3 regions of the Paenibacillus azoreducens genome follow, and region 2 is predicted to be linked to each of the others. Evidence: predicted binding sites of a transcription regulator. Region 2 holds the regulator's gene; each other region holds the start of a gene.

Region 1 (3,281 bases), 2.1 Mb from region 2:
GGCCGTATCCGGCCATATGCGGCTGCTGTTCCCTTTTCCGGCGATGGCGACCTGGAACAAAGAGGCTGCTCTCGCGAGCGCCCGCCGTTTAACGGCGCTTCAGCCTTCTTGGCTTGCCGTCGGCCACGGCTCGATGATCGAAAATCCGGTTGATGCGATGAACCATGCTGTCCAACGCGCAGCCGAAGCTTTTAAAGGAGGGAAGTAACCTATGGCTAAAATAGGACTTGACCGCCACACCTTGCTGGTTGCCGCCGCCGAGCTTGCCGACGAATCGGGATTGGACTCGCTTACGCTGGCCGCTCTGGCGCAAAAATTAAACGTACGCTCGCCTTCGCTGTATAATCATGTGAAGGGGCTGCCCGATCTGCGCGCAGCGCTGACGGTTTACTGCCTGCATCTGCTCGTCGAGACAACCCGCGACGCCGTTATTGGCAAATCCGGTGATGAAGCCATTTTGAGTCTATGCGAAGCATACCTCCGGTTTGCCCGCTCCCGACCAGGGCTGTACGAAGCATTTTATAAGGTAAACCTGCTGCAGCATGAAGAACTCGACCAGGCCAAACAGGAGCTGCTGGATCTCTTTCTCCGGATTATGGAACCTTTCGGGCTTGGAGAACAGGAGACGCTGCATGCCATTCGCGGTCTGCGCAGCCTTTTGCATGGATTTGCGACGCTTGAGCAGCATGGCGGCTTTCAAATGGATATCCCATTGGACGAGAGCTTTCGGTATGTACTGAGGATGTTTGTGGATGGCATGAACTCTGAAAACCGCAGGTAATCAGGCAACTTGACTTCAAACGGAGCACAAGTTTACTTCTTGGTGGGTGTGATATAATATAGTTATATGTGATTAATTACATCTTTTTTTGGAGAGGAGTCTTGAACTTGGCTCATATTAGTCCCTCATTCCTTCAAATTGGATCCACCGTGGGGGCACTGGTTATGGCGCTTGCGGTCATCTTTGTACGTTTGAAGGCCAGCAACAAACCGGTTACCATTAAAAAAATACTGATCCCGCCGATGGGCATGGCCACAGGCTTTCTGATGTTCGTGGCGCCCGCTGTACGCGTCCCCATTCTTTGGGCTTTGATCGCCTTCCTTGTCGGCTGGTTCTTGTTTTCATATCCGCTGATCCGAAGCACCAAATTCGAGGTGAGCGAAGGCCACATATTTGCCAAACGCTCCAAGAGCTTCGTCGTTATTTTGTTTGTGCTTCTGATCGTTCGCACGGTGCTCCACCAAGTGATTGATGAATATGTTTCGATTCCGCAATCCGGCGCGCTTTTCTTCCTGCTGGCATTCGGCATGATCGTCCGCTGGAGAATTTTTATGCTGAAGCAGTATCGGACCATTGAAGCTTCCGGCGCACTGAATTCGGACCCGATCACGCCGCAGACGCCGAACCAACCTTAATTGCGGATGATCCAAACCGCTCTCGCCAAGCACCCGCGTGCAGGAAGAGCGGTTTTTTCGTGCCCGATTGATCGCCTATTGATATGTACAAATCCGAAATTGGATATTGGAAAAGTACGGAAACGCGCATATAGTTAATATTAGGAAAACAATTCATCAGGTGGAGTCAAGCAGCGTAGCAATTCTTGGGTATATCTGGAAGGCTTGCCAAGCTGGGATGCCTTAAAGTGTCAATCTTTTAGGCAAACGATGCATAGGGAGGCGGCATTTGGAAGAAGCTAGGTGAAGAATTGCTATTTAGCGAGGAGAATCGTCAGTTTTTCGAGTTTTCGCTATAGTTTTTATCACTATTTCGGCGTAAAAATGAAGCAAATCAGAGAATTTTGGACCAAAAAGACGTATACATGTGTAAAACTTCACAATTTGTGCCTAAGCCTCGTTATCCTTTTGGAGAGTGTTATGCTAACATAGGAAATGGTGATTTAGATTACGGCCTTTTTCATCCCCGAGGAAGGTCTGAAGCTTGTAGACCCCTCTGCCCAAAAAGGGTCTATCAGCCCTTTTTAAATAAATATAAGCATTGCTGCTTACGCAAAGGAGAAATGGACATGTCAGAAACAATTACTGATGTAAAGACTGAACAAGCAAACGTGCCTGTCAGTCAAGATCAAAAAGATTTGCTGGACCAGCTGCTCAAGCCCGAGGTTCAGGAATCCTTGACGACTCTGGTCGACAATCTTCCAAAGCTGACTGAGCTTGTGAATGTATTGACAAAGTCTTATGATTTCGCCCAAGCCGCTCTAACGGACAAAACACTGAAAAGCGATACGGTCGGAGCTATCTCGGAAATCGCTTCTCCAGTCATCAAATCCGCGAAACATCTTGCAGCCAACGTTATTGAAGCTAAAGACCGCGCCGACGAGAGCCAAGAAGTCATCGGTGTTTTTGGCCTGCTCAAATTGCTGAAAGATCCGCAAGCGCAAAAAATGTTCCGCTTCTTGAATGCATTTCTCCAGGTTTCTGCCGAACGCGCTAAAGAACAAAAATAATTTTTTTCAATAATTACCAGTAAGGACGGAGGAAAAACTATGTCAAAACATATTGTCATTTTGGGTGCAGGATATGGTGGACTTCTTTCTGCACTGACGCTGCGCAAGTATATGGACAAAGAACAAGCGCGCGTCACTGTGGTGAACCAATTTTCGACCCATCAAATCATCACTGAGCTTCACCGTCTGGCTGCAGGCAGCGTGGCTGAAAAAGCAGTTACGATGCCTCTCGGCAAACTCTTCAAAGGCAAAGATATCGATCTGAAAATCGCAAAGGTTGAATCTTTCTCCGTAGAAGATAAAGAAGTAAAACTTTCCGACGGCTCCAAGCTGACTTACGACGCACTTGTAGTCGGCCTTGGCAGCATCACCGCTTACTTCGGCATTCCTGGGCTGGACAAATACAGCATGGTGCTGAAGTCCGCCGATGACGCGAAACGGATTCATTCCCATATCGAAGAACGCATCAAAGCTTATGCGCAAACAAAAGACGAAGCTGACGCAACGATCCTGATCGGCGGCGGCGGCTTGACCGGCGTTGAGCTTGTCGGCGAAATCGCTGACGTTCTGCCGAACCTGACCAAAAAATACGGCGTTAACCCTGCCGAAATCAAATTGCTTCTGGTAGAAGCCGGTCCGAAAATCCTGCCGGTACTGCCTGACCATCTGATCGAGCGCGCCACGACAAGTCTTGAGAACCGCGGCGTCAAGTTCCTGACCGGACTTCCTGTCACGAACGTGGAAAACAATGTCGTAGAACTGAAAGACGGCCAAAAAATCGTGACGAACACGTTTGTATGGACCGGCGGCGTGCAA
Region 2 (3,281 bases):
ACATGAAGCCGGAATTGCGGATGTCGTCATTACCAACCACTCCAAGCTGTTTACCGATGTAAAAGCTGGCCATCAATTGCTTCCGTCGTATGAGCGTTTGGTGATTGACGAAGCCCATCATTTGGAGGATGTTGCCGGTAAACATTTGGGACTTCATATGAAATACTTCAGTGTTGTCCATACGCTTACCCGGCTTTACAAGGATGGAAAGAACGGGCAGCTTTCTGCGCTGAGACAGCAGCTGCAGTCCTCCGGCCAAGAACGGGCCAGCGACTGGATTGCGGCAATCGATCGCATTAGCGAAGATTTGGTGGACGTGAAGGAAGATTGGGATAAGCTGAATGAACTTTTATTCGCTTTGCTTCCGGAGCGTAATGACGTTTCGCCAGGGGATGTAGGACAATACGTACTTCGCCTTCAACCTGCAAACAAACCGAAGGAATGGGATACGCTCAAAGCGCTCGAAAATCAGATTCATGTGAAAATCAGCGAAGCGGTGCGGCGCGGGGAGAAAATGCTGGCGGAATACAAAGAGGATGAAAGTGATTACAGCGCGGACAGCCTGATTACGGATTTAAGCGGCCTGTTCAAGGATTTGGCAGCGGCGCGCGACGACCTTCGCATCTTCATGAACTTGAATGACGAGACTGTCGTGTACTGGATGGAGGCAAGCAGCCATTTCCGGAGCAAATCGCTCCAGATGTATGCTGTACCGGTCGATGTCAGCAAACAGCTCAAGGAATTGTTTTTCGACAAGAAAAAAAGCATAGTTCTGACGTCTGCCACATTGTCTGTGGATAAATCTTTTCAGTACATGATTGATAACTTGGGGCTTCAAGAGGATCAGGAAAACGGAAGACTGGCTACCGTGATGCTTCCATCGCCATTCAATTACCGCGATCAGGCGCTCCTTGTGATCCCGCGCGATTTCCCAAGCGTTAAGGGGAGCGTAGGCGATGCGGTATTTGTAGATACTTTGGTGCAATCCCTTGCCGACGCCGCGCTGGCGACTCATGGACGAATGTTGGTGTTGTTTACTTCTTACAGGATGTTGCGTCAGGTGCACGAGCCTTTAAAAAATGCTTTGGCGAACAGTGACATTGCAGTGCTGGGCCAAGGCGTTGACAGCGGCAGCCGCACCAAGCTTATCCGCAGATTTCAAGACAGCAGCGCTTCGGTGCTGCTCGGAACGAGCAGTTTTTGGGAAGGGGTGGATATTCCCGGCGATGCTCTGACATGTCTGGCGATTGTAAGACTGCCGTTTCAGCCGCCAAACCATCCGCTCGTCGAAGCGAAAAGCGAGCTTCTGCAGCGTCAGAAAAAAAATCCGTTCATGAAGCTTTCCGTGCCGCAGGCAGTAATCCGCTTTAAACAAGGCTTTGGCCGACTCGTTCGCACGGCGAATGACCGCGGCATCGTCATTGTATACGATACGCGCGTTATCGAATCCTACTACGGGAAGTATTTTCTTTATTCCTTGCCTGGACCCAAAATGGAGCATATGAATACGGAAAAAATGGTTCCTCGTATATCCGAATGGCTTAAAAGTTCCGGAGTCCCCGCAAAGTAATCGAATAAGCTTCGAAGCCACACGTCACTCAGTACTTTTGCTCCGCAAAAGCGCCCCTCTTTGAGAGGCGTCGGACTTCTTTCCGATACTCTTTGTGAGGTTGTTTTAAGATAGTAGAAGTAAAACTCCGGGGGAAACGCATCCTAATATCGCAAGAAAAACATCCGCTAAAAGCGGTCTGTCTTCTTAGAAAGTACGACGATAGACGTTTTTCTAAGCATTGATAGATTAATTAAGCTGCTAAAAATAGGGGGAACAAGCATGAAATCGGAGAAAATATCCGAAGCAGTTGTTCGCAGATTGCCTGTATATTTAAGATATTTGAGCGACTTGCATAAACGGGAGGTCGCTACGGTTTCCTCCCAGGAACTTGGTCAGAGACTCGACCTCAATCCGGCGCAGATCCGTAAGGATCTGGCTTATTTCGGCGATTTTGGCCGGAAAGGCATCGGATATGATGTTTCGTATCTGATCGAAAAAATCCGCCACATCCTGAACCTGGATCAGCAGATCAACGCGGTGTTGGTCGGGGCAGGTAATTTGGGTCAAGCGCTTTCAAACTATAACTTTTACCTGAAGGAAAACATTAAAATTATTGCCGTATTTGATGAAAATCCGAAGAAGATCGGCAAACAAATCAATACGCTGACCGTTCAGCCGATGGAGGAGCTCCGCGAAACGATCAAAGCCCGCAATATCCGTATCGGGATCATTACGGTACCGGATGTCGAAGCGCAAAATGTGGCCGATATCCTGATCGAAGCCGGCATCGAAGCGATCCTGAACTTCGCGCCGGTCATCTTGAAAGCACCTGCGAACATTCGGATTCATCCGGCGGATTTCACTACGGATCTGCTCAGTTTGGCTTATTATTTGGATAACGGAAAGGACGATTCTGCTGATGACGGCGACAAATAGATGGATGATTAAAAACGGCAGCTTTGCGGTTGCGGATGGAGATAAGCCGGTTATTCAAGGCTGCATGGTCATTGAAGACGACCTTATCGTTTATGTGGGCGAGGAGACGCCTGAACTGGATGGCGATATACCCGTTATGGACGGGACCCATCTGTTTTTTATGCCGGGTATGATCAATACGCATGGGCATGCCGCAATGTCGCTGCTTCGCGGATATGGTGACGATCTGGCTTTGCAAATCTGGCTGCAGGAGAAAATGTGGCCGATGGAAGCCAAATTCACCTCATCGGACGTATATTGGGGCACCTCGCTGTCGGTGCTTGAAATGCTGAAAGGCGGCACGACAACCTTCCTGGATATGTACGACCATATGGATCAAGTAGCGAAGGTAACGGAAGAATCGGGAATCCGTGCATCCTTGATGCGCGGCGTTATCGGGCTCTGCCCGGAAGAGGTTCAGCGCCATAAGCTGAATGAAGCCATCCGATTTGCCCGCGACTGGCACGGTAAAGCAGGCGGACGGATTACGACGATGATTTCACCGCATGCGCCATATACTTGTCCTCCGGACTTTATTGAAAAATTCGTTCAGGCCGCTCATGACATGGATTTGCCGATGCATACCCATATGTCTGAAACCAAAGCCGAAGTCGAGCAAAATGTAACTGAATACGGTCTGCGTCCAGTTGCCCATCTGGAGAAACTCGGAGTGTTTTCCCGGCCATCGCTTGTTGCTCATGCCGTTCATTTGACGGATGAAGAAATCGAAATTTTGGCAAAAAACAAGGTAGCC
Region 3 (3,281 bases), 1.1 Mb from region 2:
GTTGAGCTATCATTTGATGACGTTTTCAGACTGGTGAAGGATATGCAGGAAGGCGCCGAAATTTTCAGCAAAACAGGCGGCGTGCACAATGCGGCTTTATGCGACCGGAACGGAATTTTGCTGGAGCGGATGGATATCGGCCGGCACAATGCGCTTGATAAACTCTATGGCTACTGTTTGAAACGGGATATTCCCATGAACGACAAAATCATTGTCTTCAGCGGCAGAATTTCTTCGGAAATCCTGCTTAAAGTCGCAAAGATCGGCTGCGGCATCATTCTCTCCAAGTCGGCGCCGACAGGGCTAGCGCTTGAGCTTGCGGAGAATTTGGGCATCACGGCCGTAGGTTTTGTCCGGGGAAGCAGCTGCAATGTGTATACTTATCCGCAGCGCATTATCGAATGCCGGAGAGATTAGTTCCAGGAATACAACAGATCCGGAGTAACCGGGTGCCTTAGGGCGCGGAAATGGAGTGAAGATCATGGAAACCAGAGATTATTATAAACGCACACTTCGGGATCTACGGATTTCCGTGACGGACCGCTGCAATTTCCGGTGCCGTTACTGCATGCCGGAAGAAATTTTTGGCCGGGAGTATCCTTTTTTAGCCCGTGACCATCTGCTGTCCGTCGATGAAACTGTCAGGCTGGCCGGAATATTTGCCGGACTAGGTGTGCAAAAAATGCGGATAACGGGCGGCGAGCCCATTCTGCGCAAGGAATTGCCGGAGATTATTGCGGGCATTGCCGGGATCAAAGAGGTAAAAGATATCGCCCTTACGACGAACGGAAGCCTGCTTGCCGGACAGGCCGGGAAGCTGCGCGAGGCCGGATTGATGCGCGTGGCGGTCAGCCTGGACGCTTTGGACGACGAAATCTTTATGCGGATGAACGGCGGCAAATCCCGCGTCAAGAAGGTGCTTGAGGGGATTGACGCAGCAGCGGAAGCGGGTTTGAAGGTAAAAGTGAACATGGTCGTGCAGAAGGGCGTTAATGAGCATGCGCTTTTGCCGATGGTCCGCTATTTCCGGGAAAAGGGCCATATTTTGCGCATGATTGAATATATGGATGTGGGTAATACCAACGGCTGGGATTGGAAGCAGGTCATCAGCAAAAAAGAGATGCTTGAGCGAATCGGGGCGGAATTCCCGCTTGAGCCGGTGGAGCCCAATTATCCAGGGGAAGTGGCTTCTCGATTCCGTTTCCTCGACGGCAAAGGCGAAATCGGCATTATTTCGTCCGTGAGCGACGCCTTTTGCTCCACATGCACGCGGGGGAGGCTCTCGGCCGACGGCATGCTTTATACCTGCCTGTTTGCAACCAAAGGCCATGATCTCCGTACACTGCTGCGTTCGGATGCGAGCGATGAAGAGATCGCGTTGCAAATCACGGATATTTGGGAGCAGCGCCATGACCGGTATTCGCTGGAACGCGAAGCGGCGAGGGAGGAACGAAGCGGGCAAGCCAAGGTGGAAATGTCCCGCATTGGCGGCTAATGACTCTTTGAACGTGAATATCATGTGAACAATCCTGGAATATTAATTATATTAAGTACATTTATTCACAATGTTGACAAAGTTAGAACGTATGTTATCATGTGATATGAAATGTTTTACAAACGTGTGGTGAAGTGGTTGTAGGTGTTGCAGCTGCTTTACTGATAACGAAAGCGCGTGATTGATCCCCCTATAGGAAACGGGTAGGGGTGTTAACCGGCACAGGTTTTTCTTTTCGTGTTCTGGCGGAAAGAAAGATTTGTGGCGGTTTTTTTGTGCTTGAGTAAACGCTTATGCAGTTTGTAGTTTCCATTGCTGCCATGCCGAAGCGGGTAAAATGGGCATGGCCGGCGCAAAAATGAAATGTTGATGGAGGAATGTAACATGTCGTCGTTTTACACACCCCAGCAAATCAGGGACATCGCCGTTGAAACCGGGGAGAAGAAGGCCAAATCCTCCCTTTCCACCGTTCTGGTTTTGGGATTTTTGGCCGGAGCGTTTATTGCTTTGGGTTTTTTGCTTGATATCCGCGTGATCGGTACGGCGCCGAAGGAGTGGGGGTCTGCTGCCGGATTTCTCGGGGCGGCGGTGTTTCCTGTTGGGCTGATCCTGACGATCCTTGCAGGCGGAGAGCTGTTGACGGGCAATATGATGACGCTTCCAATGGCATGGTTCGCGCGTAAAATCGGATTTGGTTCCGTGCTGAAAAACTGGGTGCTGGTTACGATTGCGAATTTTATCGGCTCCGTATTTGTCGCCTATTTTTTCGGTCATGTCGTAGGGCTTACTGAAGGAGCCTTCCTGGCCAAAACGTCAGCAATTGCAAACGCCAAAATCCAGGATTCGTTTGTGCAGGCATTCGTATCCGGCATCGGCTGCAACTGGCTGGTATGCCTTGCCGTATGGCTTGGGTATGGGGCGAAAGACTTTGCCGGTAAAATCGCCGGCATTTGGTTCCCGGTTATGGCTTTCGTTGCCATCGGCTTCCAGCACGTTGTTGCCAATATGTTCGTAATTCCCGCCGCTATTTTTGCCGGGGAAATGACCTGGGCAGAGTACTTCCCGAATTTCGCGGCCGTATTCCTGGGCAACATGATCGGGGGTTCGATCTTCGTGGCCGGCGCATATTTTATTTCTTACCGGCAGCCTGCCGGCGCCTCGGCTCTCTCCAAACCGCAGGAAAGTCAGAAATCCGCATAAAGCGACCGGGCGTCCAACTTCAAGGTCTGGATGAATTTCAGCACTGCCATGACAGCCGGCTCATCCTTGCTTTGCAGCAAGGAAAGATCCCGGCTGATCTTCATCCCCCGGATCGACAGTTCGCGAAGCTCGCCGCTTTCGAGCTCTTTGCGAACTACCCAGCGTGACAGCAAAGCGATGCCAAGACCGCAGGCAACGGCTTCTTTCACGCCCTGACTGCTGTTAAACACGAAGCTGCGCTTGACGGACAGGTTCCCATCCTGGATAAGCTTGTCGCTGTAAGCGCGCGTGCCGGAACCCGTTTCCCTCATGACCCACACTTGATCTTGAAGCCGGTTTATATCAACGCTTTTTTCAGCGGCCAGAGGATGATCCGGAGCCGAAATGAGAACCATTTCATCTTTCATAAAAGCCGTTACCTTAAGGTCTTTGGCATCGACTTTACCTTCAACCAGACCGATGTGGAACCGCCCGGCGCGGATATCATGCAAAATATTGTCCGTGTTGCTGATATGAACCTGGACATCCACAAGCGGATACTGATGGGCATACTCCGCGAGCACTCGCGGCAAAATATACTCCCCGA

What was found. The regulator Rex, encoded in region 2, represses fermentation and respiration genes when NADH is low (regulators of the CRP and FNR family bind a similar motif). The targets are predictions, from matches to a motif close to TTGTGAAATATTTCACAA.
Region 1: the regulator Rex is predicted to act here: its motif matches at 1,821-1,838, upstream of L6442_RS02810 (helical membrane plugin domain-containing protein).
Region 3: the regulator Rex is predicted to act here: its motif matches at 1,600-1,617, upstream of L6442_RS07115 (formate/nitrite transporter family protein).

The regions. Positions count from the first base shown of each region.
Region 1 is NZ_AP025343.1:666,162-669,442, reverse strand. It holds gene L6442_RS02825 (MBL fold metallo-hydrolase) at 1-208, shown strand, start outside; gene L6442_RS02820 (TetR/AcrR family transcriptional regulator) at 212-781, shown strand; gene L6442_RS02815 (CcdC family protein) at 889-1,416, shown strand; gene L6442_RS02810 (helical membrane plugin domain-containing protein) at 2,025-2,465, shown strand; gene L6442_RS02805 (NAD(P)/FAD-dependent oxidoreductase) at 2,505-3,281, shown strand, end outside.
Region 2 is NZ_AP025343.1:2,763,259-2,766,539, forward strand. It holds gene dinG (ATP-dependent DNA helicase DinG) at 1-1,570, shown strand, start outside; gene L6442_RS11965 (redox-sensing transcriptional repressor Rex) at 1,832-2,488, shown strand; gene L6442_RS11970 (amidohydrolase) at 2,472-3,281, shown strand, end outside.
Region 3 is NZ_AP025343.1:1,681,191-1,684,471, forward strand. It holds gene fdhD (formate dehydrogenase accessory sulfurtransferase FdhD) at 1-417, shown strand, start outside; gene moaA (GTP 3',8-cyclase MoaA) at 482-1,495, shown strand; gene L6442_RS07115 (formate/nitrite transporter family protein) at 1,880-2,695, shown strand; gene L6442_RS07120 (LysR family transcriptional regulator) at 2,680-3,281, opposite strand, start outside.